DNA from 3 places in the Mesorhizobium australicum WSM2073 genome. Region 2 is predicted to be linked to each of the others. Evidence: predicted binding sites of a transcription regulator. Region 2 holds the regulator's gene; each other region holds the start of a gene.
What was found. Region 2 encodes PhoB, which activates phosphate uptake and scavenging genes when phosphate is short. Its sites were predicted from a motif close to TGTCATNNANCTGTCAT; they were not measured.
Positions count from the first base shown of each region.

Region 1: a site for PhoB is predicted at 2,721-2,737, ahead of MESAU_RS15660 (acid phosphatase). Genes of this name have one in related genera too.
Region 3: a site for PhoB is predicted at 6,504-6,520, ahead of MESAU_RS29270 (ceramide glucosyltransferase). Genes of this name have one in related genera too.

Region 1 covers NC_019973.1:3,261,335-3,270,923, reverse strand. The annotation lists gene MESAU_RS15670 (hypothetical protein) at 1-319, opposite strand, end outside; gene MESAU_RS15665 (DUF922 domain-containing Zn-dependent protease) at 426-1,022, shown strand; gene MESAU_RS15660 (acid phosphatase) at 1,075-2,610, opposite strand; gene MESAU_RS15655 (cytochrome-c peroxidase) at 2,834-4,102, shown strand; partial or broken gene MESAU_RS15650 (GIY-YIG nuclease family protein) at 4,294-4,578, opposite strand; gene MESAU_RS15645 (SDR family oxidoreductase) at 4,763-5,467, opposite strand; gene MESAU_RS15640 (helix-turn-helix domain-containing protein) at 5,590-6,207, opposite strand; gene MESAU_RS15635 (NAD(P)/FAD-dependent oxidoreductase) at 6,339-7,472, shown strand; gene MESAU_RS15630 (ABC transporter substrate-binding protein) at 7,516-9,144, shown strand; gene MESAU_RS15625 (serine hydrolase domain-containing protein) at 9,232-9,589, shown strand, end outside.
Region 2 covers NC_019973.1:1,492,726-1,502,314, forward strand. The annotation lists gene MESAU_RS07130 (PAS domain-containing protein) at 1-734, shown strand, start outside; gene pstS (phosphate ABC transporter substrate-binding protein PstS) at 1,264-2,319, shown strand; gene pstC (phosphate ABC transporter permease subunit PstC) at 2,386-3,369, shown strand; gene pstA (phosphate ABC transporter permease PstA) at 3,373-4,224, shown strand; gene pstB (phosphate ABC transporter ATP-binding protein PstB) at 4,221-5,024, shown strand; gene phoU (phosphate signaling complex protein PhoU) at 5,050-5,757, shown strand; gene phoB (phosphate regulon transcriptional regulator PhoB) at 5,777-6,466, shown strand; gene MESAU_RS07165 (ROK family protein) at 6,469-7,704, opposite strand; gene xylF (D-xylose ABC transporter substrate-binding protein) at 7,968-9,008, shown strand; gene MESAU_RS07175 (sugar ABC transporter permease) at 9,246-9,589, shown strand, end outside.
Region 3 covers NC_019973.1:6,136,539-6,146,127, reverse strand. The annotation lists gene phoU (phosphate signaling complex protein PhoU) at 1-532, shown strand, start outside; gene MESAU_RS29300 (magnesium and cobalt transport protein CorA) at 630-1,637, shown strand; gene MESAU_RS29295 (GcrA family cell cycle regulator) at 1,736-2,254, opposite strand; gene MESAU_RS29290 (aspartate aminotransferase family protein) at 2,610-3,809, shown strand; gene argF (ornithine carbamoyltransferase) at 3,826-4,737, shown strand; gene MESAU_RS29280 (Hsp33 family molecular chaperone) at 4,902-5,933, shown strand; gene apaG (Co2+/Mg2+ efflux protein ApaG) at 6,008-6,400, opposite strand; gene MESAU_RS29270 (ceramide glucosyltransferase) at 6,620-7,771, shown strand; gene MESAU_RS29265 (O-succinylhomoserine sulfhydrylase) at 7,802-8,992, opposite strand; SAM riboswitch at 9,049-9,126, opposite strand; gene MESAU_RS29260 (2'-deoxycytidine 5'-triphosphate deaminase) at 9,285-9,589, shown strand, end outside.

The DNA of each region.
Region 1 (9,589 bases), 1.8 Mb from region 2:
CGAAATAATTGTACATCGCCTCCAGCTGCAGGGTCTTCGTCACCGTCTTGCCGTCGACCTTGAAGTCGAAAGCGCCGCTGATGCCCGGCTCCAGTTGTTGGCCCATGGCGCCCAAATCGTAGCTCAGCACCGGTTTGTCGTAGCAATTGAGCATCAGATAGGCGTCGCCCTTCGGCCCGCCGCAGACCGAAGCGGTCAGCACGCTGCCGCCCTCGTCTTCCTCCATCTTGGCGCTCCAGCCGCCGCAGGATGCCGCGAAGGCCGATTGCGCGCCAAGCACCGCCGCCAGGGCAGCGGCGGCAACGAGATTTCTTCTCATGACTTCCCCCTCCGGGCCATTTGCAGCGCCCGCCGGCAGCATATAGGAAAAGCCGTTGAATAGCGTTGCCTGAACGGCAGGGCCGCGCGCCTCGGAGAGAGCAGTGTTGAGAGCCTGTGTTCGCCTGTATCTTCCGACCGCCGCCCTGGTGGCCTTCCCGCTTGCGGCGCATGCCGAGTGGAAGCCTGTCGAGAAGGTCGAGACCTACGCCATTTCAGGCCAGTCCGGGCTCGAGCTCTACCGGTCGATCGGCGAGAACGGGCCGAATGTCGGCATTACCCGCGCCATCGCCCACACCAATTTCAAGCTGACCTGGACCAGGGATTATCAGCCGCGTGCCGGAGCCTGCGTGCTGGTCTCGGCCAAGCCAAAGCTCATCATCACCTACACCTTGCCAAGCCCCTCCTCGCCGCTGCCGTCCGCCATCCAGAAGAACTGGGAGGTTTTCCTCGCAGGCGTCAGCGCCCACGAAAAGGTGCATGGCGCGACCATTGTCGACATGGCGCGCAAGATCGAGGCGGCGACGGTCGGCCTCACCGTTCCCGACGATCCCAAATGCAGCAAGATCCGGGTCGAGATGACCAAACGCCTGTCCGCCCTTTCGCAGGCGCAGCGGCAGGCAAGCCGCGATTTCGACCGCATCGAACTCGGCCAGGGCGGCAATCTGCAAAAGCTCATTCTGGCGCTTGTGAATGGCGGCTGAGAAGGCCACCGCGCGCTGCGGCGCGGCGGCGTATCGGCGTTTCGCCCGCTCCCTATCGGCTCAGATCCAGCGCGGCTGACAAATCCCCCATCGGCGGCTCGCCATTGGCGGCCAGCGCCTTGTCGCGGGCGACGATGCCCGTCAGCACCGGCAGATCGTAGCGCGCGGTGATGAAGCGCAGGATCGACGTCGTATCGTATTGCGTGTGGTCGACCGTGCCCATCCTGGCATAGGGCGAGACGATGAAGGCCGGGATGCGGTTGCCCGGGCCCCAGCGGTCGGCCTTGGGCGGCGCGACGTGATCCCAGAAGCCGCCATTCTCGTCATAGGTGACGACGACCAGCATGTGACTCCATTGCGGGCTCTTCTCCAGATGCGCGACGAGGTCGGCCAGATGCCGATCGCCCGATGTCACGTCGGCATAGCCTGAGTGCTCGTTGAGATTGCCCTGCGGCTTGTAGAAGGCGACCTGCGGCAGCTTGCCGTCGTCGATCGCCTTGATGAACGCGGCGCCATCCAGGCCGCCATCCCTGAGATGCTCGGTGCGCGCTGCCGTGCCGGGCGCGTAGGCGGCGAAATAGTTGAACGGCTGGTGGTGGAACTGGAAGTTCGGCACCGGCGTGGCGTTCTTGCCGTCGAGGGTAGCCTGCCAGGCGCCGGCGTACCAGGCCCAGTCGACCCCCTTCAGCGACAAGAGATCGCCGATGGTGATGTCGTGCTGCGGCGGCAGCGTGGTGGGCGCGGCCGGATCGGCCAGCGCCTTGTCGCCGCCCTCGGCAGGCTTGTTGGCGCTCGGCTGATAGGGCGGCTGCATGGTGTTGACGGCGTAAAAATCGGGCGTGATGGCGCCGTCATTGACGAATTTCGGCACGCCGCCCATCGCCGACGGCGGCGAATTGTCGGCCACCTTCAAGGTCGTTCCGTCGGCCTCGACCACGGCGATCTGGCCCTTGATCGGACTCGTGTCGGCATGCGGATAGACCGGCGTACAGGCGCAGGCGAGCTGGAAATGGTTGAGGAAGGAGCCGCCAAAGGCGCCCTGGAAGAAATTGTCGGCCAGCACATATTTCTTCGCCACCTGCCACATCGGCAGGCTCGAGCCGTCATAATGGCCCATGACCAGCCCGCCGGAATCGGCCCAGGCGACGAATTTATCGTTCTTGCCGCCGTCGATCTGCATCTGCTCCTGGTAGAAACGGTGCCACAAATCGTGGGTGATGACATTGGTGCCTTCGTTGAAGCCTTTGGGATCGTCGATGGCGAAGGCGGCGTTGGCCAGATGCGCGGTCTGCGCCTCCGTCACCACGGGCGTGACGCCCTTTCCGGTCAGCCCACCCCAGGCCGGGGGCAGTTCGGTCAGCGGCTTGCCATCGCGATCGAGCTGGCGCGCCTGGTCGGCCGAGACATTGGCCAGCCCATTGGCGCCGGGGAAGCCACCATAAAGATTATCGAAGCTGCGGTTCTCCGCATAGATGACGACGACGGTGTCGATCTTGTCGAAGCCGGGAGGGGCGGCATTGGCGGCCGCAAGGGGAAACAAGGCCGAACCGGCCAGACAGAAGGAAGTGAGGAACTTGAGCCTCGTCATGGGAAGACCTCGTGGCTTGACTGTGGCTATGGGGCTATAGGGCTATGGGCTATGGGCTATGGGCTATGGGGCTACGGCGCGGGAACCATAGGCAGCTAACGTGGAGGCCTTGTCACCTTTGTGACATCCGCCGCCGCGGCGAACACGGTTTCGTGAGCACTGGGACCGGTCATCAATCCGTTGCACTGCGTTCTTATTTCCGGGCCAAAGCGGACCGTGCCCCATGATGACGAGACGATGGAAAAGCCTGGTGATCGCGAGTGCCGCGATCTCGACCTTTGGCTTTGCCGCGCCCGCGAATACGGCGGGGTCGGACGGCGTCCATCCCGGTCCGCTGTCGCGTGCGCAAGCCTTCGCACGCGCCGAGGCGCTGACTGCCTTGGGGCGAAAGATGTTCTTCGACCCGGCGCTCTCGGCGTCGGGAAAACAGGCCTGTTCCTCCTGCCACGATCCGCGCCATGCCTTCGGTCCGGCCTCGGCCACACCGGTCGAAATGGGCGGCCCGAACCTCGACCAGTCCGGCGTGCGCGCGGTGCCGTCGCTGCGCTACCTCGAGGCGGCGCCCGCCTTCACCGAGCATTCCCACGATTCCGAGGACGAGGGCGACGAGAGCGTCGACAATGGCCCGACCGGCGGCCTGACCTGGGACGGCCGCGCCGATCACGGTGGGGACCAGGCTAAAATCCCCCTGCTCTCGCCGTTCGAGATGGCAAACAAGGATGAAGCAGCCGTCTCCGCCGCCTTGCGCAAGTCAGCCTATGCCGACGAGTTCAAGGCAACCTTCGGCAACGATGTCTTCGACCGCCCGGGCGATGCCTTCGACGCCGCCGCCGAGGCGCTCGGCACATTCGAGCAGAGCGCGGTCGACTTCTACCCCTATTCCAGCCGCTACGACGCCTTCCTCGCCGGCAAGGCGACGCTATCGGCGCGGGAACTGCATGGCCGCGCCCTGTTCGAGGACGAGGCGAAAGGCAATTGCGCCTCCTGCCACCTCAGCGAACCGGCCAATGACGGTGAGCCGCCGCAGTTCACCGATTTCGGCCTCATCGCCATCGCCGTGCCGCGCAATCCGGCCATCCCGGCCAACGCCGACCCGGCCTATGTCGATCTCGGCCTGTGCGGTCCCCTGCGCACCGATTTCCGTGGCCGCACCGACTATTGCGGCCTGTTCAAGACACCGAGCCTGCGCAACGTGGCGCTGCGCAAGAGCTTCTTCCACAACGGATATTTCCACACGCTGCGCGAAGCGGTGGCCTTCTACGCCAGTCGCGACACCGACCCCGGCCGCTGGTACCCGAAAAACGCTTACGGTACCGTCGACAAATATGACGATTTACCAAAGGCTTACTGGTCGAACCTGAATCAAGACCCGCCCTTCGACGGCAAGAAACCCGGCGACAAGCCGGCGCTCAACGATGCCGAGATCGACGACATCGTGGCGTTTCTGCAGACGCTGACGGATGCGGATCAGGTGGCGAAGCGGTCGCAGTGAACTGGGAAGCCGTCGTAAGGGTTGCTAGTTGACGTGGGGATTAGCCGAAGCCCTCCCTCGCTTCGTCATCCTAGGGCGGAGCAAGGAGCGAAGCGACGCGGCGCAGAACCTAGGATGCCGCGACGCTTGCGACGGGTAAAAACTGTGCCGAACCTGGCTCCAACCTCCGACGAAACGCCATCAAACCGCGACCAACCTGTTCCGCGAAACAGCTCGAACCATTCCGGATTGGTCTTCTCGATCAGTTCGATCTTCCATTGTCGCGACCAGCGCTTCAGCGATTTCTCGCGTTGAATGGCGTCACGAATGTCGAAATGTTCCTCGTACCAGACCAACCGCTGCACACCGTAGCGCCTGGTGAAGCGCGAACCTTCGCCGGATTTGTGCTCCGGCATGCGGCGACCGAGATCGTTGGTGACACCGATGTAGATGGTGCCGCCCTTCTGGCTCGCTGTCATGTAAACATAGCCGGTCATGCGTTGACGGTAACCGCCACCCGTCCGGGGACTATCCTCGTTCGCCGTATTTTTTCGGCCCACGTCGCGGCATGGATCCTAGGGTCTGCGCGGCGTCGCTTCGCTCCTTGCTACGCCCTAGGATGACGAAGGGAGGGAGGGCTTCGGCTAATCTGAGAGGTATGGGATCGCCGCCAGCCGCCCCTCACAGCGCCCGGATCACACCCCCATCCACGCGGATATTCTGCCCGGTAATATACCCTGCCCCGTCCGACGCCAAAAACGCGATCGTCGCGGCGATCTCCTCTGATGTGCCATAGCGCTGCATCGGCACGTTGTCGCGGCGCTCTTCGGTGGCGGGCAGGCTGTCGATCCAGCCGGGCAGCACGTTGTTCATGCGCACATTGTCGGCCGCGTAGGTGTTGGCGAAAATCTTGGTGTAGGCGGCAAGGCCGGCGCGGAACACGGCCGACGTCGGGAACATCGCGTTCGGTTCTGCTACCCAGGCCGTCGAGATGTTGATGATGGCGCCGCCCTTCTGCTTGACCATCTGCGGCGCCACGATGCGCACCGGCCGGATGACGTTCATCAGGTAGACGTCCATGCCGGTGTGCCACTGCTCGTCCGTGATCTCCAGGATCGGCGCGCGCGGTCCATGGCCGCCGCTGTTGACCAGCACGTCGATGCGGCCATAGCGCTCCAGGGTCAGGTCGGCGAGCCGCTGCAGATCGTCGTTCGACTGGTTGGAGCCGGTGACGCCGAGCCCGCCAAGCTCCTTGGCCAGCGCCTCGCCCTTGCCGGACGAGGACAGGATGGCGACCTTGAAACCATCCGCCGCCAGCCGTTTGGCCGCCGCCGCCCCCATGCCGCTGCCGCCGGCCACGATGACGGCTATCTTTTCTACACTCATCGGATTTCCTTTTCAGATTGGCGGGAGCTACGGTTTCAGCGGTCCTATAGCCGGTTTCGCCGCGCAGTTCGAACGAGAAAGCCTGAATCGAGCTGCAGAAAACTTGCGCGGTGAGCTGCGCCCTATCCTTCAACCGTCTCCAGCTCGCTCAGCAGCGTGCCTTCCATGTCGGGCTCGTCGCCGGAGCAGACGCACAGCATCTCGGCGTCGCCCTCGCCCACCGATAGATAGGCGTGGCCCATGGTGGAATCGATGTAGACGCTCTCGCCCGCTTTCAGCCGCACCGGCGCGTACTGGTCGGTATGCAGTTCGATCTCGCCCTTGAGCACGATCAGGAATTCCTCGCCGGCATGCCTGGTCAGCGGGCCGAATTCTTGCGGCGTGCGGGCGCGCGCATAGGCGTGAATCGGCACCATGCGCTTGCGCACCAGGTCGGTGGCGAGATACCGGTAGTCATAATTTCGGGTCAGCTGGCGCAGCGTGTTGGACTGCGAGGTGACCGAGCGGCGGGTGCGCGCTGCCGGCTGCTTGCGGTCGCCGCTGAGCAGTTCCGTCACATGGATGCCGAGCCCCTCGCAGATCTGCAGCAGCTTGTCGTAGGTCAGCGACATCTGGTCGTTCTCGACCTTGGACAGCGTCGACACCGCGACGCCGGTGAGCGCGCTGACCTCCTGCAAGGTCCAGCCATGGGTTTTTCTCAAAGCCCGCAGACAATCACCGAGATTGGGTTGCTCCGACATTGCCAGCTCCAAGGCGCGGGATCGCGCCGCTCCACCCTAGGTAGTCGAACTCCCCGCAGCCATCAACAACACCGAAATTTTCTTATACGCTAAATATTGACTGGATACGAAATTATTTTTACGACTGATGAATGCAGTCAAAGTCCTTCCAAGAGATTGTCGTCATCGGCGGCGGCATTGCCGGCCTCTCGCTTGCCGCCGAGGTGGCGGGCTGGGCCGAAGTCACCGTCATCGAGCGCGAGCCGCATCTTGGCTACCACGCCAGCGGACGCTCCGCCGCTCTGTTCACCGAGACCTACGGCAACCGCCTCGTGCGCGGGCTGACGCTGGCCAGCCGGCAGGCAATCGTCGAGGGCGGTTTCGTCGCCCACCGGCGTGGCGCGCTGCATGTCGGATGGACCGGTGACGATGCCGCCATCGACAAGCTGGCTCGTGATTTGCAGGCGCTGGTGCCATCAGTGCGCCGCCTCTCGGCGGCCGAGCTCCACGCGCTGGTTCCGGTCATTGCCCAGCAAGCCACATGCGGCGGCGTCTATGAGCCGGACGCGGTGGATGTCGACACGGACAAGATGCTTGCGACCTGCGCGTCCAAGCTCAAAGCCGGCGGCGGCACCATCCGCACCGGCGAGGAGGTCCGCGCCATCTCACGCGACGGCAGCGCTTTTAGGGTTGAAACAAGCGCCGGCGTCTACTCGGCTGACATCATCGTCAACGCCGCCGGCGCCTGGGTCGATGTCGTCGCCGGCATGGTGAGACTCCCGGGCCTCGGCTTCCAGCCGAAACGGCGCACCGCCTTCCTGTTCGATCCGCCCGCCGGGTTGGACATCGCCGGCTGGCCGCTGGTGGTCGACCTGCACGAGCAGTTCTACTTCAAGCCCGATGCCGGCAGATTGATCGGTTCGCTCGCCGACGAGACGGATTCCGAGCCTTGCGATGCGTATCCCGAGGATATCGACGTCGCCATCGCCGTCGACCGCATCGAACAGGCGACGTCTATGCGCATCGGCCGCCCGTCGACGCCGTGGGCGGGCCTGCGTACCTTCGCTCCCGACCGCACGCCGGTCGCCGGCTTCGACCCGCGCCTGCCCGGCTTCTTCTGGCTCGGCGGCCAAGGTGGCTACGGTTTTCAGGTGTCGCTGACGCTGGCCAGGCTGAGCGCGGCGCTGATGCGCGGCGAGCCCCTGCCCGACGACGTCACCGCACTCGGCGTCACCGCTGGGGCGCTGGCGCCCGATCGCTTCCTTACCCCGGCGACGACGCCATGAAGTTCCTTCCCTCAACCCCGAAGTGTCATCAGGAGCGTTTGCGATGAAATCTCTGCGCGCGGTGCTTGCCCCGTCCCTTCTGGCCACGTCCCTCCTGGCCACGTCCGTTCTGGCCTCATCCGTCCTTCTCGGCGGACAGGCCTACGCCAAGACGCTGGTCTATTGCTCGGAAGCCAATCCCGAGACCTTCAACCCGGCGATCGGCATCGCCGATTCCACCATGGACGCCGCCGCCAAGACGATCTTCAACCGGCTGGTCGAGTTCAAGCCGGGCACCACCGAGGTCGGCCCGGCGCTCGCCGAAAGCTGGGATGTCTCGTCGGATGGCAAGGCCTACACTTTCCATCTCAGGCACGGCGTGAAGTTTCAGTCGAACGAGCATTTTTCGCCCACGCGCGACTTCGACGCGGACGACGTGCTCTACACCTTCAACCGCCAGCGCGACGCCAACAATCCCTATCACAAGCTTGGCGGCGGCTCTTACGAGTACTTCAACGCGCTGGGCATGGGCACGCTGATCGACAGAATAGACAAGGTCGACGACTACACCGTGCGCTTCACGCTGACGGCTCCCAACGTCACATTCCTGGCCGGGCTGGCACTCGACTATCTCTCCATCCTGTCGCTGGAGCAGACCGAAAAGATGGTCGCGGCCGGCACGCCGGAGCTGATCGACAGCATGCCGGTCGGCACCGGACCGTTCGTGCTTGAGGCCTATGTGCCCGACAGCCAGGTCCGCTACGCCGCCAACAAGGATTACTGGCGCGGCGCGCCGAAGATCGACACGCTGGTCTTCGCCGTCACGCCCGAGCCGACCACCCGCGTCGAGCGCATCAAGGCCAATGAATGCCAGGTCGCCGCCCCGCCGCCGCCAAGTGCCGTCGCCGACCTGCGCAGCGATCCCGACATCACGGTTCTCGATCTCAAGGGCCAGAACATCGGCATTCTCGGCTTCAATGTCGAGCACCAGCCGCTGGGCGACGTGCGCGTGCGCACGGCACTGGCCAAGGCCGTCGACCGCAAGGCGATCGTCGATGCGGTCTATGCCGGCGCCGGCACGGTGGCCGGCAGCGTCGTGCCGCCGGCGCAGCTCGGCGCCGTCACCGATGCCGGCATCGAGTACGATCCCGATGGCGCCAAGAAACTGCTCAAGGAAGCGGGCCATGAAAGCGGCCTCAAGATCAGCCTGTGGGCGATGCCGGTGTCGCGCCCCTACAATCCCAACGCCAAGCGCATGGCCGAGATGATCCAGGCCGACTGGGCGAAGGTCGGCGTGCAATCGGAGATCGTCAGCTTCGAATGGGGCGAATACCTCAAGCGCACCGCGGCGGGCGAACAGGACGCCTTCCTGCTCGGCGGCAGCAGCGACAATGGCGATCCCGACAACATGCTGAGCTATCTGCTCTCCTGCGACGGCGTGAAGGGTGGCTCCAACCGCTCGCGCTGGTGCGACAAGGATTTCGAGAAGCTGCTCGACGAGGGCCGCGTTGCCGCCGACCCGAAAGAGCGCGCCGCGATCTATGGAAAGGCGCAGGCCATCCTGAAGGCCGAGGTGCCGGTGGCGCCGATCGCCCATTCGATGGTGGCGATCCCGATCCGCAAGAGCGTGCTGAATTACGTGCTCGACCCCTTCGGCCGGCAGAATTTCGCCGCCGTCGATATCGCGGACTGAGGCTTGTCGCGCTGGGTACCCCCCTCATCCGGCCGCTACGCGGCCGATTTTGCGAAGATCCCGCGATCCACAAAAAGCGAGACCACCATGCCAAAAGACCTGAACGCTCTTCTCGCCACCTACATCGCCGATGGCGCGGTGGGTGCGTCGCTCGCCTATGCCAGGGGTGACACCACACCAACCGCCCTCACATCAGGCCTCGCCGATCGCGCGCTGGGCACGCCCGTCACGTCGGACCAGCTGTTCAAGATCGGCAGCTGCACCAAGACCTTCGTCGCCGCGGCCCTGGTCAAGCTCGCCGAGACCGGCAAGCTCGACCTCGGCGCGCCGATCGCCTCCTGGTTCCCGGACCTGCCTGGCGCCAAAACCATTTCGGTACGCCAGCTGGTCAACCATCGCAGCGGCCTGCCGGAATTCGAATATTACATTCCGATGGACCCGAGCC
Region 2 (9,589 bases):
CCGAAATGGCGCGTATCGTGCGCAACACCGAGGGCCTCGCGGACACGCCGATCATCATGCTGACATCGGTCGACCAGTCGCTTGCCAACACCAGCTACCGCGATCTTGGCATCGACGCCCAGCTGATCAAGCCGGCGCGCTCCTCGGTGCTCCTGGAAACGCTGGTCGCGACCATCCAGCGCCATCGCCACGCCACCAGCGGCCACGCCGTTCAACCGCTCACGGGCGAGGCGCCCGAGGCGTCCCGGCCGCCGCCCCTGGCACCATCCGAGCAGCGCGCGCAATTGCAGCCGCCACAGGTTCGCCCCAGGCTGCCCGCGACGGCCGGCGGGCACAGGCTGGATATCCTGGTGGCCGAGGACAATGAGGTGAACCAGATGGTGTTCACGCAAATCCTCGGCGAGACCGGCTATGGCTTCGAGATCGTCGGCAATGGCCGCAAGGCGCTCGACGCCTTCGGTACGCTCAATCCGTGCATGATCCTGATGGATGTCTCGATGCCGGAGATGAGCGGTCTCGAAGCGACGGCCGCGATCCGCCTGCTGGAGCAGGAGACCGGCACGCATGTGCCGATCGTCGGCGTCACCGCGCATGCGCTCAAGGGCGACCGCGAGCGCTGCCTGGAGGCAGGCATGGACGACTATCTGCCCAAGCCGATCAGCCCCAGGGCCCTGCTCGAGAAGGTCGAGCGCTGGGTCGGCGCCGGCCGTCAGGTCCACCGCAACGCGGGATAGAGCCCGCGTCGCCTGAATTGCAGGATCCGGGGAGGCAACAAGGAATCAGCGGAGATTCGCTGCTACCGCTGCGTGCAATGACTATGGTGCGATCGCGCCATATCAAAGGCCGTGTCCAGCCGGAACAATAGCGAAATCGAATTCCGCTCTTCTCAGTTACGGGCGGGAGCAGCGACCGCCTGCAAGAAACAGTGTCACTCTACCCCAACGGACCTGTTTTTGGCGATGGCCCGGCCATGACACGCTCTGGCTGCGAGCAACGCGCTCCCGTCCGGATTTTCTTCATTTGGGAAAAGCCTGGTCGAGTCCGTGGTGATTCCAGCCGTCGGACGGCTCAAGCCCCTGATTCCGGCGGCAAACTCGGACCGCGCCGCGAGCGCCCGAGATCAGCGTCTTTCGCGTTGCCGGCAACGCGTTACCGGGCTGACATGAAACTGTCATGCGACTGTTATAATCGAAGGCTATTGGCCTCAGCGGCGCCGGCAAGAAGTGGCGCCGAGAGACCATCTTCCGAACAGGAGCAGGCCACATGAGACATTTCATCCGCTCGGCGGCCGTTGCGATTGCAATGGCTGCGGCGTCCACCCTCACCCTTTCCGCAGCAATGGCAGCTGACCTTTCCGGCGCCGGCTCGACCTTCATCTATCCGGTGTTCGCCAAATGGGCCGACACCTACAAGAAGGATACTGGCATCGGCCTCAACTATCAGTCGATCGGCTCGGGCGGCGGCATCAAGCAGGTCATCGCCAAGACCGTGACCTTCGGCGCCACCGACAAGCCGATGTCCGACGCCGATCTGGAAAAGAACGGCCTCGTGCAGTTCCCGATGGTGATGGGCGGCATCGTGCCGATCGTCAACCTCACGGGCATCAAGCCGGGCGAACTCGTCCTCGACGGCAAGACGCTGGCCCAGATCTATCTCGGCGCGATCACCACCTGGGACGATGCCGCGATCAAGGCCCTGAACCCGGACCTTAAGCTGCCGTCGACCGCTATCGCCGTCGTTCATCGTTCGGACGGCTCGGGCACGACCTTCAACTTCACTGACTACCTCGTGAAGCTCTCGCCCGACTGGAAGGACAAGGTCGGCTCGGATACGGCCGTCGAATGGCCGACCGGCGTCGGCGCCAAGGGCAGCGAAGGCGTTGCCAACACCGTCAAGCAGACCGACGGCGGCATCGGCTATGTCGAATATGCCTATGCCAAGCAGAACAATCTCTCCTACTCCAAGATGCTGAACGCCGCCGGCAAGGTCGTCGAGCCGTCGCTCGAATCCTTCGGCGCGGCTGCTTCGAACGCCGACTTCAAGGGCGCCAAGAACTTCAACGTCATCATCACCAACGAGCCGGGCGACGCCACCTGGCCGATCGCTGCCTCGACCTGGGTGCTGATCCACAAGACCCCGGACGATGCCGCGGCCACCGGCGAAGCGCTCAAGTTCTTTGCCTGGGCCTACAAGGACGGCAAGGAAACCGCCAAGGCGCTCGACTATGTGTCGATCCCCGATAGCGTCGTCGACCTGATCAAGGCTTCGTGGAAGGCCGACATCAAGGCCGACGGCAAGCCCGTCTACGCCGGCGAGTAATATCTTTCTGGAGGAGCGCCGCCCCGCGGCGCTCCTTTTCGTTCAACACAAAGAGCCGAGCTTGACATGAGCGCTGCCCACGAAGCCTTGCCAGCCGTTCGAGGTTCACGCGACGCCACCGTCAGACGGTTCGCGTTGACCGATTCGATCTTCCATGGGCTGACCCGCGCCGCCGCCATTCTCGTGCTGGTGCTGCTCGGCGGCGTCGCCGTCTCGCTGTTCGCCGGTTCCTGGCAGGCACTGTCGACCTTCGGCTTCTCCTTTCTGACCACCGAGAGCTGGAATCCCGTCACCGAGAAATTCGGCGCCCTGGCGCCGATCTATGGCACCATCATCACTTCGGCCATCGCCATCCTGATCGCTGTGCCGCTCGGCATCGGCATCGCCATTTTTCTTACCGAGCTTTGCCCGCGTCCGCTTCGGCGCCCGATCGGCATGGCGGTGGAACTGCTGGCCGGCATTCCTTCGATCATCTACGGTATCTGGGGCCTGTTCGTGCTGGCACCGTTCCTGCAGACGACAGTGCAACCTTTCATCATCAACGTGTTCCACGGCATTCCCGGCCTTAACAGCCTGTTCGCCGGGCCTCCTTATGGCATCGGCCTGCTGACCTCGGCGATGATCCTGGCCATCATGATCCTGCCTTTCATCACCTCGATCACCAAGGATGTGTTCGACACGGTGCCGCCGGTGCTGAAGGAGTCCGCCTACGGCATTGGCTGCACGACCTGGGAGGTAACACGCCGGGTCGTCGTCCCCTACACCCGCATCGGCATCATGGGCGGCGTCATGCTTGCGCTCGGCCGTGCACTCGGTGAAACCATGGCGGTCACCTTCGTCATCGGCAACGCCCACCGGATCAGCGCCTCGCTGTTCGCGCCGGCAACGACGATCTCGGCAACCATCGCCAACGAATTCACCGAAGCCGTCGGCGATCTCTACACCTCCTCGTTGGTGGCGCTCGGTCTGATCCTGTTCGTCATCACCTTCCTCATCCTTGCCATCGCCCGCTACATGCTGATGCGCATCGATGCCCGTACCGGAGTCTGACCGATGTCGACAGCCGCATCGCTTCACCAGAGCCGCAAGCGCAAGAACGGTGTGATGATGACGCTCTGCGTCATCGCCGCCGGCATCGGCCTTGCCTGGCTGGCACTGATCCTCGGCGCGCTGCTCTATAAGGGCCTGTCGGGCGTTTCGCTCTCAGTGTTCACGGAAATGACCCCGCCGCCCGGTGATGCCGGTGGCCTGCTCAACGCCATCTACGGCAGCATCGTGATGACCATTATCGGCATCGTCGTCGGCACGCCGATCGGCGTGCTGGCCGGCACCTACATGGCCGAATATGGCCGCTTTTCGAAGCTCACCACCGTGGTGCGCTTTATCAACGACATCCTGCTGTCGGCGCCCTCAATCATCATCGGCCTGTTCGTCTACGAATTGATGGTGCGGCCGATGGGGCATTTCTCGGCCATCGCCGGTGCCGTGGCACTGGCCATCCTGGTCATTCCCGTCGTGGTGCGTACCACCGAGGACATGCTCAACCTTGTGCCGAACGCTTTGCGCGAGGCCGGCACGGCGATTGGCGCGCCGCGCTGGGTGGTGATTCGTTCGGTGGCCTACCGCGCGGCGATGTCCGGCATCGTCACCGGCATATTGCTGGCCATTGCCCGCATTTCCGGCGAGACGGCGCCGCTACTCTTCACAGCGCTCAACAACCAGTTCTGGTCGAGCAATCTCAATGCGCCGATGGCCAGCCTGCCGGTGACCATCTTCCAGTTCGCTCTCAGCCCTTACGAGGAGTGGCAGCAACTGGCGTGGACCGGCGCACTCATAATCACATTGACGGTTCTCGCGCTCAGCATCTTTGCGCGCAGCCTGACCGGACGCAGAGAGGACAAATGAGCCAGATGTTGTCTCCAGACATGACGATTGCCGCCGAGGCAGCCGCCAAGGCGAAGATCGAGGTCAAGAACCTCAATTTCTACTACGGCCAGTCGAAGGCGCTGAAGGACATCACCTTGTCGCTGCCCGAGCGCAGCGTGACGGCCTTCATCGGACCGTCGGGTTGCGGAAAGTCGACGCTGCTGCGCGTCTTCAACCGCATCTACGAGCTCTACCCCAAGCAGACCGCCGAGGGTCAGGTGCTGCTCGACGGCCAGAACGTTCTCGACCGCTCGCAGGACCTCAACCTGTTGCGCACCAAGATCGGCATGGTGTTCCAGAAGCCGACGCCGTTCCCGATGTCGATCTATGAGAATATCGCCTTCGGCGTCAGGCTCTATGAGAAGATCGGCAAGGCCGAGATGGACGGCCGTGTCGAGCAGGCGTTGAAACGCGCCGCGCTGTGGAACGAGGTCAAGGACAAGCTCAACGCCAGCGGCCTCAGCCTGTCGGGCGGCCAGCAGCAGCGGCTTTGCATCGCCCGCACCGTGGCGGTCAAGCCGGAGGTCATCCTGCTCGACGAGCCGGCCTCGGCGCTCGACCCATTGTCGACCGCCAAGATCGAGGAATTGATCGACGAGTTGCAGGCCGACTACACGATCGTCATCGTCACCCACAACATGCAGCAGGCCGCGCGCGTCTCGAAGCAGACGGCTTTCATGTATCTGGGCGAGCTGGTCGAATTCGACAAGACCGAGAAGATCTTCACGTCGCCTCGCGAGAAGCGCACGCAGGACTATATCACCGGCCGCTTCGGCTGATCTCACGCATACGAGGACCAGGATCATGGCCGAACACACAGTCGCAGCCTTCGACGAGGATCTCGGGCAGATCAGCAGGCTGATCAGCGACATGGGCGATCTCGCCGGCACGATGGTCGGCGGCGCCACCAAGGCGCTGCTGAATTCCGACAACGCGCTGGCACAGCGCGTCGTCTCCGACGACGCCATCATGGACGCGCGCCAGCGCGAACTCGATGATCGCGCCATTACCCTGATCGCCAAGCGCCAGCCGATGGCCGACGATCTGCGTCATGTCGTCGGCTCGATCCGCATGGCGGGCGATCTCGAACGCATCGGCGACCTTGCCAAGAACATCGCCAAGCGCGTCGGCTCGGTCGGCCTCACCGCCACGCCGCGCGACTTGTCGCATTCCATCGACTCCATGGCGCAGCTGGTGCTGATCCAGGTGCAGGGCGTCGTCGAGGAATATGCGGCCGGCGATGCCGCCGCCCTCGCCAAGCTCAGGAATGACGACGAACGCATCGACGTCAAATACACTTCGGTCTTCCGCGAACTCCTGACCTACATGATGGAGGATCCCCGCAACATCACGGCTTGCACGCATCTTTTGTTCTGCGCCAAGAATCTCGAACGCATTGGCGACCACGTGACCAACATCGCCGAGAATGCGTATTATGTGCTGACCGGCACGCAACTGCCCGCCAACCGTCCGAAGCAGGACGAGACGGCGATGTCGGTGCCGGCGGCTTGACGGCAGGGATGATCGATCGATGATCGCGCCACGCATCATGGTGGTGGAGGACGAGGAGCCGCTGGGCGTGCTCCTCCGCTACAACCTGGAGTCCGAGGGTTACCAGGTCGAGGTGGTGACACGCGGCGACGAAGCCGAGATACGCCTCCAGGAAAACGTGCCCGACCTGCTGGTGCTCGACTGGATGGTGCCGGCGGTTTCCGGCATCGAACTCTGTCGGCGCCTGCGCATGCGGCCCGAGACGGAGCGATTGCCGATCATCATGCTGACGGCGCGCGGCGAGGAGAGCGATCGCGTGCGCGGCCTCTCGACCGGCGCCGACGACTATCTGGTCAAGCCGTTCTCGACGCCGGAATTCATGGCCCGGGTCAAGGCGCTGCTGCGCCGCGCCAAACCGGAAGTGCTGTCCAGCGTGCTCAAGGTCGGCGACATCGTGCTCGACCGCGAATCGCACCGGGTCTATCGCAAGAAGAGCGAGATCCGGCTCGGACCGACCGAGTTCAGGCTGCTCGAATTCATGATGCGCCATCCCGGCCGCGTGTTCTCGCGCAGCCAGTTGCTCGACAATGTCTGGGGCGAGACGATCTACATCGACGAGCGCACCGTGGATGTGCATGTCGGCCGCCTGCGCAAGGCGGTCAACAATGGCCGCATGCCCGATGTGATACGCACCATCCGTGGCGCGGGCTACGCAATCCGCGAGGATTGAGATCAGGCCACGTTCTTGCCGGATCTCACCTGCACGCCCGGCGCGAAGATCTCCTGGTCGACGAAGGTGAGCGCGCGCATGGCGCAGCCCTCGCGGATCAGCGGCAATTCGTTCAGCTCTGTATCGAAGGAAATCGACGTCGAATGCTGGCCGCCGGCGGTCTGGGCGATGGCCTCACGCAAGGCCGGCTCGATCAGATCGAAGGCGGCGGCGCTGACGCCGACCATCGCAACCGGCGCCGGATCGATCAGCGCGAACAAGCTGCCAAGGCCATAGCCCAGCGCCTCGCCGGCCTTGCGATAGGCCTCGCGCTCCGGTCCGTCTCTTTCGCGCGCCGTGGCCGCCAATGCGCGCATGTCGGCGTCGCTGACGTCGACCGGTTTGGCGTCCTCACCCATCTGTCCTGCATTACGCCAGATGGCATAGTTGCCGGCATAGGCCTCGACGCAGCCGCGCCGCCCGCAGCGGCAGAGCGCGCCGCCGGGGCGATGGATCATGTGGCCGAACTCGCCGCCTGAGGAATGGGTGCCGGTGAACAGCTCGCCCTTCAGCACCAGGCCCATGCCGATGCCGTGCGAGAGCAGGATGGCGATGAAGTCGTCGCGGTAGCGCTCGGGGTCGCGCCAGCGCAGCGCCACAGCCATCATGTTGCAGTCGTTCTCCATGGTGGCGGGGATGCCGAATTCGGCTTCGAGTATATCGGCGAAGGCAATGTCCGTCTGCGGCGTGATCGGCGACCACAGCATGGCGCGCGCCTCGGTGTCGGTGATGCCCTGGATCGCCAGCGCGATGCGGGCAATGCTGGCGACATCGAGGTCGGGATCCTCGAGGCGGCGTCGGACGATGGCCACGCATTCGCCGATCAGCGCCTCGCGCGACATGGTCAGCGTGTCCAGCCGGCGTTGCTCCTCCGATATCACCTGGCCGGCGTAGTCGATGACGGCGACGGAGAGGAAATTCAGCGACAGCACCACGGTCATGACCGCCGCGGCCTCGGGGTTGAGACAAAGGCCCACCTGCGGCCGGCCGCGTTTCAGTGAGCCGGCCTCGTTCGGCTTGCCTTCGCTCAGGATACCTTCGCCGATCAGGTCGGCTGATATCGCCGATATGGTCGAGTGGCTCAGGGCGGTGGTGGCGGCGATCTCGGTGCGCGAGGGCTGGCCACCCCGGCGCACGGCTCCAATCACCATTGCGCGGTTGCGCCGGCGCAGATCGTCGTGGCGGATTCCGACCGACATGATTTCCTCCCCGTCGCCGCGGTTCTTGACGCCCCCTCGAACACCTCCGGCAACGGGTCGAATACTGGCAGAAGCGGCTGGGGCTGTCATTATTTATTGCGGGGCTCGAAAAAAGGCTTCCGGCACCTCAAAATCCGTCAGAATCGATGTTGACAGTGTTCCGGCGATGGACCAGTGTTTTTTCGAGGCTCGAAAAAATTAGAGCCTTTGTGCCGGCCTTAGGGCCAGTTTGGTCGCGCCACACGCGGCGCAGGGAGGATATCATGAAGAGATTCACAGTCGCCATTCTGGCGGGTGTCGCCATGTCGCTGACGCTGGCGTCGGTCGCGCAGGCGAAGGGCAAGGTTATCGGCGTGTCGTGGTCCAACTTCCAGGAGGAGCGCTGGAAGACCGACGAGGCCGCCATGAAGAAGGCGATCGAGGCCGCGGGCGACAAGTACATTTCCGCCGATGCGCAGTCCAATCCTGGCAAGCAGCTGACCGATGTCGAGAGCCTGATTTCGCAGGGTGCCAATTCGCTGATCATCCTGGCGCAGGACGCGTCGGCCATCGGCCCGGCGGTACAGAAGGCGCTCGACGAGGGCATTCCGGTCGTCGGCTATGACCGCCTGATCGAGAACAAGGACGTCTTCTACCTGACCTTCGACAACAAGGAAGTTGGCCGCATGCAGGCCCGCGAAGTGTTCAAGGTGAAGCCTGAGGGCAATTACGTCTTCATCAAGGGCTCCGGCGCCGATCCGAATGCCGACTTCCTGTTCTCGGGCTCGATGGAAGTGCTGAAGGCGGCCATAGACAGCGGCAAGATCAAGAATGTCGGCGAAGCCTATACGGACGGCTGGCTGCCCGCCAACGCCCAGAAGAACATGGAACAGTTCCTCACCGCCAACGACAACAAGGTCGACGCCGTGGTCGCCGCCAATGACGGCACCGCCGGCGGCGTCGTCGCGGCGCTGACGGCGCAGGGGCTCGCCGGCACCGTGCCGGTCTCCGGCCAGGACGGCGACCACGCCGCGCTCAACCGCATCGCGCTCGGCACCCAGACCGTGTCGGTGTGGAAGGACGCGCGCGAACTCGGCAAGAACGCCGCCGAGATCGCCTCGCAACTCGCCGACGGCAAGAAGATGACCGACATCGCCGGCGTGAAGGACTTCACGACGCCTGGCGGCAACACCGTCAAGTCGCTGTTCCTGACCCCGGTGGCCATCACCAAGGACAATCTCAACCTCGTCATCGACGCCGGCTGGATCAAGAAGGACGAAGTCTGCACGGGCGTTGCCGCGGGCAGCGTCGCGGCCTGCAACTGAGCTTGATCGCCTGAAAAGTCGGAAACGCCGCGGCGTGGAACGGTCAGTGTTCTGAACACTGACCGTTCCAATTTCCTTGTCTTCGCAATTCCGGACAAAAACCCTTTACGCACTTTTCCTGGAATTGCTTCCAAGCCGCGGCGTTTTCCCGACAAGATTTGTGTTTCCGCCGCTGGCGGCTAACTTCTGGGCTCTGGTCCGGCTCCGCGTCAGACGGCAAGCCGCTGGGAGGACATCATGACCGACACGACCTCAACCTCGCAGGCCGATACGGCGCGTGCGTCGGAACTCGGCGCGGTCGCGCGTTTCCTGAAGGCGACCGAGATCGATACCCGCATGCTCGGCATGATCGGCGCGCTGCTGCTGATCTGGGTCGCGCTGCATGTGATTTCGAGCCTGCGTCTTGGTGTCAATCCGCTCGATTTCGACAGCCGCACGTTCCTCACGCCACGCAATCTGTGGAACCTGTCGGTGCAGACGTCCGCGGTCGCCATCATGGCCTGCGGCATGGTGCTGGTCATCGTCATGCGCAACATCGACCTGTCCGTCGGTTCCGCCGAGGGCTTGATCGGCATGGTCAT
Region 3 (9,589 bases), 1.6 Mb from region 2:
CGACAAGGCGATCATCATTATCGCCAGGCGTCAGCCTATGGCGACTGACCTGCGCGAGATCGTCGGCGCCATCCGCATTTCGGCCGACCTCGAGCGCGTCGGCGACCTCGGCAAGAACGTCGCCAAGCGGGTGGTTGCCGTTACCGACGGCCGGCAGCCGACCAGCCTGTTTCGCGGCCTGGAGGCTCTGGCCAATTTGGCGCTGACCCAGCTGAAGGAAGTCCTCGACGTCTATGCATCGCGCTCAGTCGACAAGATCGGCTTCGTGCGCGACCGTGACGACCAGATCGATGCCATGTACACGTCGCTGTTTCGCGAATTGCTGACCTACATGATGGAAGATCCGCGCAACATCACGCCCTGTACGCATCTGCTGTTCTGCGCCAAGAATATCGAGCGGATCGGCGATCACGCCACCAACATCGCCGAGACCATCTACTATATCGTCACCGGCGACCAGATGCCCGCCGACCGGCCGAAAGGCGACAAGACCGACAAAATCGGCCTCCCCGAGGCGCTGCCGGTGAAGTGAACGCACATCCTCTCGAACGCTTGATCATATTGCGCTAGACTATCCCAAGATAAGCTTGCCGGTTCCCCAGGGAAGGCAACGCTTTCGGGAGGCTGCCATGGAATATGTCCGGGAGTTCAAGGCCTCGCCGCCGACATCGGGCATCATCGCCTGCGGTGTCTATACCGCCGGGCGCCGTATCGCCGATATTCCGATCGAGGAAGCGGGCGAATGGGCCAAGAAGTCGGGACATGTCGTCTGGATCGGGCTGCTTGAGCCTGACCGCGAACTTCTGCTGCGCGTCAAGGCGCAGTTTCATCTCCATGAGCTGGCGATCGAGGATGCCGAGCATCCGCACCAGCGGCCAAAGATCGAGCAATATGGCGATGCGCTGTTCATCGTCGCCCGCACGGCGCAGCTGATCGACGGGCGCGTCACCTTCGGCGAGACACACCTGTTTGTCGGCTCAGGCTATATCGTCAGCGTCAGGCACGGTCCTTCGACATCCTATGCCGCCGTGCGGCAGCACTGGGAAAGCTGCCCGCACTCGCTGGCCAAGGGCGAGGATTTCGTCCTCTATGCCATTCTCGACTTCATCGTCGACAATTACATGCCCGTGCTCGAGCAGATCGAGGATGAGGTCGAGGCGATCGAGGACAAGGTCCTGCTGAAGCCGATGACCGGCCCCGACATCGAACGCCTTTACATGCTGCGCCGCGACCTCCTGCGCCTGCGCAACGCGGCATTGCCCCTGGTGGAAGTCTGTCGCCGGCTGACCAGCGCCGACCTGCCGCAGATCCATTCGGCCATGCACCCGCTGTTCCGCGACGTTACGGATCATATCCGTACCGTCCAGGAGAAGATCGACAGTCTGCGCGAGGTGCTGGCCTTTGCCTTCGAGGCCAGTCTTCTGGTCGGCCAAAGCCAGGAAACGGCGATCTCCAAGAAACTCGCTTCATGGGCGGCCATCCTGGCGGTGCCAACCGCATTCGCCGGCATCTACGGCATGAACTTTACCGACATGCCGGAGCTGAAGATGGCATATGGCTATCCGATGGTGCTGGCCACCATCGCGCTGATCTGCTGCTTCCTGTATTGGCGCTTCAGGAAGAACGGCTGGCTGTGAGGAAGTCGGTAGTGAGTAGTGAGTAGTGATTAGTGAGTAGTCGGTTGTGGGAGCGCTTATTTACTCACTACTCACTACTCACTACTCACTACTCACTCTCAGCGATTGCGCCGCCGCTCCGCCGCCGGCTGGAACGCCACGCGGGCATGGTATTTACAGTAGGGACCGGTTTCAGCGGCTTCGTTGCCGCAGAAATTGAAGTCCTCCGAAAGTGGATCGCCGTTCGGCCATTTGCAGGTGCGCTCGGTCAGTTCGACGAGCTGCAGATGCCGTGAGATCGGCACTACGACGTTCTCGACCGGACGGATGTAGTGCCGCGCCACCGGTTCGGCGTCGAATTGCGTCTGAAGGGCCGTCGCGCCGATCGAAGTCGTGACGTGGCGTGCCGTGCTTGCGGCGCGCGCCACCGATTTCTGGGCGGTCGATCCCTGCGTAGCCTTCTTCTGGCGCGCCGGCGTCGCTGTTGCGCGACCGCGACCCGACAGCTTCAGCCGGTGCACCTTGCCGATGACGGCATTGCGGCTGACCCCTCCAAGCTGCGCAGCAATCTGGCTTGCGCTCAGACCCTCCGACCACAGTTTTCTCAAGAGTTCTACCCGCTCGTCAGTCCAGTTCATGACCGCGCTCCTTATAAGCGTGCGGCAATCAGAATCCATTCCCGACCCAGCACCACTGCTGGGGCAGACACCACATATATCTGGTGATTAGGTCCGCCGCACGAAATCTAGTTATTTCTCGACTACAACTACTCTATGCGCTGACTCGGTGACAAGAGTCCCAAGTGCAACACGAATCGGTTTTTTCGGTTTTCCCCAACTTGCCCGGTCGCTCATGAGCCGGCGTTGCGTCGGGAGCTTGCCGCGCGCCACTACGCGACGTTTTCGTTGACTTCATGGCCGAAAAACACGATAAGCCGCAGAAGGCCGCCGCTTTGGCGGCTTTTTTGATTTTCCGGTACCGGAGACGCATATAATGAGCGGTTCGGCGCTTTACGAGACCTTTGCTCGCGCACCCCTGGCCTTCGACCATGGGGAAGGCACTTGGCTGGTTACCGACAAGGGCGAGCGATATCTTGATTTCGCCGGCGGCATCGCGGTCAACTCGCTTGGCCACGGCCATCCGCATCTTGTCGCGGCCCTCACCGAACAGGCGGCGAAACTCTGGCACGTCTCCAATCTCTATGAGATTCCGGGGCAGAGCAGGCTTGGCGAGCGGCTGGCTGATGCCACCTTCGCCGACAAGGTATTCTTCACCAATTCCGGCGCCGAGGCGCTGGAATGCGCGATCAAGACGGCGCGGCGCTACCACTTCGTCAAGGGACATCCCGAGCGCTTCCGCATCATCACCTTCGAGGGCGCCTTCCATGGCCGCACGCTGGCGACCATCGCGGCAGGCGGCCAGTACAAATATCTCGAAGGCTTCGGACCCAAGGTCGAAGGCTTCGACCAGGTTGGCTTCGACGACATCGACGCCGCCGAGAAGGCGATCACGCCCGAGACCGCCGCGATCCTGATCGAGCCGGTGCAAGGCGAGGGCGGTATCCGCCCAGTACCGACACAGTCGCTCAAGCGGCTGCGGCAGCTCTGCGAACAGCACGGCCTGTTGTTGATATACGACGAGGTCCAGTGCGGCATTGGCCGTACCGGCAAGCTGTTCGCGCATGAGTGGTCCGCGGTGACGCCCGACATCATGGCAATCGCCAAGGGCATTGGCGGCGGCTTCCCGATGGGCGCCTGCCTTGCCACCGACGAGGCGGCCGTCGGCATGACCGCCGGCGTGCACGGCACCACATTCGGCGGCAATCCGCTGGCAATGGCGGTCGGCAACGCCGTGCTCGACGTCGTTCTGGAAGACGGCTTCCTGGAGGATGTCCAGCGCAAGGCGCTGCTGATGAAGCAGGGGCTAGCCTCGATAGCCGACGAATTCCCCGAAATCGTCGAGGATATCAGGGGCACCGGGCTGATGCTCGGCCTCAAATGCGCGATGCCCAACGGCAAGGTGAACATGGCGCTGCGCGACCAGCATTTGCTGGCGGTTCCGGCCGGCGACAACGTCATTCGCCTGCTGCCACCGCTCACCGTCACCGACGCCGAGATTCACGAAGCGCTCAACCGCATCCGCGCCGGCGCCAAGGGCCTGTCGGAGGCGATCGCCTCCGCCGCCGCGAAGTAATCCGGAACCATTCCTGATGTCAGTTCGCCATTTCACTGATCTTTCCACCGTTTCCGAAGGCGATTTGCGCTTCATGCTGGATGATGCGGTGACGCGAAAGGCGCGTCTCAAGGCCGGCGAGCGGACCAAGCCGCTCGAAGGCAAGGTGCTGGCCATGATCTTCGACAAGCCGTCGACGCGCACGCGCGTTTCTTTCGACGTCGGCATGCGCCAGCTCGGCGGCGAGACCATCATGCTGACCGGCACCGAGATGCAGCTCGGCCGCTCCGAGACAATCGCCGACACCGCCAAGGTGCTGTCGCGCTACGTCGATGCGATCATGATCCGCACCACTTCGCATGAGCGGCTGCTGGAGCTGACCGAGAATGCCACCGTTCCGGTGATCAACGGGCTGACCGACGACACCCATCCCTGCCAGCTGATGGCCGACATCATGACCTTCGAGGAGCATCGCGGTCCGGTGGCCGGCAAGACGATTGCCTGGACCGGCGACGGCAACAATGTGCTGCACTCGCTGCTCGAAGCCTCGGCACGGTTCCGCTTCAATCTCAACGTCGCCGTGCCCGAAGGCAGCGAACCGGCGCAGAAGCATATCGACTGGTCCAAGGCGCATGGCGGCAAGCTGCATTTCACCCGCTCGCCCGAGGAAGCCGTCGACCAGGCCGACTGCATCGTCACCGATTGCTGGGTATCGATGGGACAGGAACACCGTGCTCGCGGGCACAATGTCTTCTCGCCCTATCAGGTCAACGCGGCGCTGATGGCCAAGGCCAAGCCGGATGCATTGTTCATGCACTGCCTGCCGGCCCATCGCGGCGAGGAAGTGACCGACGAGGTCATCGACGGGCCGCATTCGGTGGTCTTCGACGAGGCCGAGAACCGGCTCCATGCCCAGAAGGCAGTGCTTGCCTGGTGCCTCGGTGCTTGAAGTGTCTTGGTGCTTGAAGTGTCTTGGGGCTTGAAGTGTCTTGGGCGCCCGAAATGCCCAGGCGCCAGAAATGCCCAGGCGCTTGATCTGCGGCGGCGCGATGCCTATCTGCGCCGCATCACGCAAATCAAGCGCGTTTGGACGCATGTGCCCACCAGGGCCGCATGGCCGCGCCCTGGAGCTTTGTCATGTTGGAAAGCCATCAAGTGACTGAACATCACCCCAAACTCGGCGAGTTCGGCTACGCCGGCGACGATCACGTCGTTCCCTTCGAGGTCGGTCCGCTCGACGTGCGCGGCCGCACGGTCCAGCTTGGGCCGATGCTCGACGCCATCCTTGGCCGCCACGATTATCCCGAGCCGGTCGCCCGCCTGCTGGCGGAAGCCTGCGTGCTGACCGTTCTGCTCGGCACCTCGCTCAAATTCGAAGGCAAGTTCATCCTGCAGACCCGTACCGACGGGCCTGTAGACATGCTGGTCGCGGACTTCTCCACGCCCTCGGCACTGCGCGCCTATGCACGCTTCGATGCGGATCGGCTCGAAGCACTGGTCGCGGCAGGCGAGACGTCCCAGCAGACGCTGCTTGGCAGCGGCGTGCTGGCGCTGACCATCGACCAGGGCGCCCATACCCAGCGCTACCAAGGCATCGTCCAGCTCGACGGCGAAACGCTGGAAGACGCGGCGCGCACCTATTTCCGTCAGTCGGAACAGATCCCGACCGATATCAGGCTCTCGGTCGCCAAGCTGCTGACGCCCGGGATCGGCGGCGCGCGCGAGCAATGGCGCGCCGGCGGCATCCTGGCGCAGTTCCTGCCGCAATCGCCCGAGCGCATGCGCATTCCGGACCTGCCGGGTGGGGACGGCGATCCGCGCGAGGAAGTCCACAATCCGGCCGATAATTCCTGGCAGGAACTCCTGGCCTTGCTCGGCACCATCGAGCCGACCGAATTGATCGACCCGACCATAGGCGCCGAGCGGCTGCTGTATCGTCTGTTCCACGAGCATGGCGTGCGCGTCTTCGGCGGCGTTCCCGTGGCCGACCAGTGCTCATGCTCCCGCGACAAGATCCGTGGCATCCTCGAAGGCTTCTCAGCGCAGGAGATCAAGGACAGCACAGAGGATGGCGGCATCCATGTCGCCTGCGAATTCTGCTCGACGCAGTACGACTTCGATCCGGCCGAGTTTGCGGCTCAGTAAAGCCTTTCCTTCTCCTCGTTCCGCGGGGAGAAGGTGCCCGAAGGGCGGCTGAGGGGCGGCGCGACCGTCGGCGCTCAGTTCACCGTGCGCCTTGTCCCCGGCAGATCGAGCGAGAAGGCCGGGATGGCGATGTCGAACGTCTCGCCGCGCTTGTTGCGCATCGTGTAGCGTCCGACCATGATCCCGGAGGGTGTCGAGAGCGGGCAGCCGGACGTGTACTGATAGCTGTCGCCGGGATTGAGTTCCGGCTGGTCGCCGACAACGCCCGGCCCGCGCACCTCCTCGACCCGGCCGGCACCATCGGTGATGTGCCAATAGCGCGACAGAAGCTGCACGAACTCGTCAGACTGGTTGTCGATCGTTATCTGATAGCCCCAGACGTAGCGGTTCTCTTGGGGATTTGAACGATCCTCCAGATAGAACGGCCTGACCTGCACTTCGATGTTGCGCGTCACGGCGCGGTACATGAGCGGCTCCAAAACAATCCGACGACTTTCGACGCTCGCGGTGAGCAGGTCAACGTGCGCGTCTTGTCGCGCCTGGGATTGAAACGCAGGTGCCGGCAAAGAATGTCATTTAAGTGACACACGACAATGGTGGTGTGCGCGAACCGGGCGACTCGGCCCTCTGTCGAACTGTTGAAAACGGCCGCGACGCGGGCCGACTTCCGGAGTGACCAGATCTCGATGGAACTCACTCTCATATCCGCCTCGCTTTCGACCGCACTCATCCTCTCGAACGCTGCCAGCATCCTGCTTGCCGCTTCACAGCTGAAACGGCGCACCACGATTGCCCCGCCGGCGGGCAGATCGCCGGCGGTGTCGATTGTCGTCCCGTCGCGCGGCGTCGAGCCATTCACACATGAGACGCTGGAACGCGCCTTCGCGCTCGACTGGCCGCGCTACGAACTGATCTTCTGCGTCGCCCATGCCGACGACCCGGTGGTCAAACTGATAAACAGGGCGATTGCCCGGGTTCCGCAGGTGCCGGCCCGGCTGTTGATCGGCGACGACCGTGTCAGTGCCAATCCAAAGCTCAACAATTGCGTCAAAGGCTGGGAAGCGGCGCGCCACGACTGGATCATTCTTGCCGATTCCAACGTTCTGATGCCGAGGGACTATGTCGAGCACATGATGGCGGCGTGGCAGCACGGTACCGGCCTTGTCTGCTCGACGCCGATCGGCTCCAGGCCAGATGGTTTCTGGGCCGACGTCGAATGCGCCTTCCTCAACACATTGCAGGCCCGCTGGCAGTATGCCGGTGCGGCGCTCGGCCTCGGCTTCGCCCAGGGCAAGAGCATGCTGTGGAACAAGCCGATGCTGGACGCCAATGGCGGCATACGCGCGCTGGCCGCCGAGATCGCCGAGGACGCCGCCGCAACCAAGCTGGTGAACGGCCTCGGCCTGCGTGTCAACCTCGTTGCGGCGCCCTTCGAGCAGCCGCTCGGCCAGCGCACGTTTGGCGAGATCTGGTCGCGCCAGGCCCGCTGGGCGCGCCTGCGTCGCGTCACCTTCCCGCTGTTCTTCGCGCCCGAGATCCTGACTGGTGCGGCGGTCCCGCTGGCTCTTGCGCTGATTGCCGCGGCGAGCGCCGGCGTCAGCCTCTGGGCAACCGCGATTGCCGTGCTGGCGGCATTCTATCTTCCGGAATGCGCTCTGGCCCTGGCCAAGGGTTGGCACGTCTCGACGGGCATGATCGCGGCGACGGTCGCGCGGGACGTCATGCTCCCGGCCATCTGGGCGCGCGGCTGGCTCGGCGGCGCCGTCGACTGGCGCGGCAACGCCATGACCATCCGCACCAAGACGGCGGAACTGGAGGAGACGCCATCGAGCGCTTGATCGCTGCTGACGACGCTGCCTGGACGAAACCTATTTGGCGGCCTTCAAGGCTTGCGCGATATCTTCCAGCAGGTCGTCCGTATCCTCCAGGCCGACCGACAGCCTGAGCGTACCGGGCCCGATGCCGAGTTCGGCGCGGGCCTCGTCGCTGAGGTTCTTGTGGGTGGTCGTCGCCGGATGGGTGATCAGGCTCTTGGCATCGCCCAGATTGTTCGAGATCAGCACGATGTCGAGGGCGTTCTGCAGGGCGAAGGCCGCCGGCTTGCCGCCCTTGACGTCGAGGCAGATCAGCGTCGAGCCACCCGACATCTGCTTCTTGACGATATCGGCCTGCGGGTGGTCGGCGCGGCCGGGATAGATGACGCGGGCGATCTGCGGCTGCCCGGCCAGGAAGTCGGCGATCCTGCCGGCGCTCTCGGTCTGCTGGCGCACGCGCAGCGGCAAGGTTTCCAGGCCCTTCAGCAGCGTCCAGGCGTTGAACGGCGACAGGCTGGGACCGGTGTGGCGGAAATAGTCGTGCAGGTTCTCGTCAATCCACTTCTTGTCCGACAAGATGACGCCGCCCAGGCAGCGGCCCTGGCCGTCAATGTGCTTCGTGGCCGAGTAGACGACGATGTGCGCACCAAGCTGCAACGGCTTCTGTTGCAGCGGCGTGGCAAAGACATTGTCGACGACCAGCCGCGCGCCGATCGAATTGGCAAGCGAGGCGACGGCGGCGATGTCGACGACCTCGAGCGTCGGGTTGGTCGGGCTTTCCAGGAAGAACAGCTTGGTGTTCGGCCTGACCGCCTTTTCCCAATTGGCGATCTCGGTGCCGTCGACCAAGGTCGCCTCGATGCCATAGCGCGGCGCCAGCGTCTCGACCACCCAGCGGCAGGAGCCGAACAGCGCGCGCGCGGCCACGATGTGGTCGCCGGCCTTGACGCTGCACAGAAGGGCAGCCGTCACCGCCGCCATGCCCGACGCCGTGGCGCGCGCGTCTTCGGCGCCTTCAAGCGCGCACATGCGCTTTTCGAACATGTCGACGGTCGGGTTGGCGTAGCGCGAATAGATGAAACCAGGCTCTTCGCCCTTGAAGCGGGCCTCGGCGGCCTGCGCCGTCTGATAGACATAACCCTGGGTCAGGTACATCGCCTCGGAGGTTTCGCCGAAGCCGGAACGCAGGGTTCCGCCATGCACGAGTGCCGTCTGAGGTTTCCAGTTGCGCTTCTTGGTGCTCATCGCTTTGTTCCAGACACAAAAAAACCGGCCGCGAAAGTCGCAACCGGTCCATACGGCCTTGCGGCCCGACGGTCCTTTAGCGACTTGTTTAACGTGGCTGCAAGCCGACCGGCCAAATCACCACGGGATAACGACCCTTTAGACCCGCGCCACGCTTGCGTCAATTGCCGGCTTCATTAAGACGTTTGTACCAAGGCAGGTTCCGCAGAAGTGCCCGGCGGTTTTGCGGCAAGATCCTGCAACAAACAAGAACCTGCAACGAAAGAGACCAGTCTTGGGGCGGAGCCAGACTTTGCGGCAGACAGGCATTCTTCCCGATCAGGACATTTCGGCGCTGTTCCGGTCCGGCGCGCTGAAGTCGCCGCGCGCGCTCGATGCCGACCAGATCCAGCCGGCAAGCCTTGATCTCAGATTGGGCGAAAGGGCCTGGCGGGTTCGCGCCTCGTTCCTGCCCGGTCCCAACCACAAGGTGTCGGAAAAGCTCGATCGGCTGCAACTGCACGAGATCAGTCTGACCGAAGGCGCGGTCCTCGAAACCGGCTGCGTCTATATTGTGCCGCTGCTCGAAAGTCTGGCCCTGCCGGCTGACATTTCGGC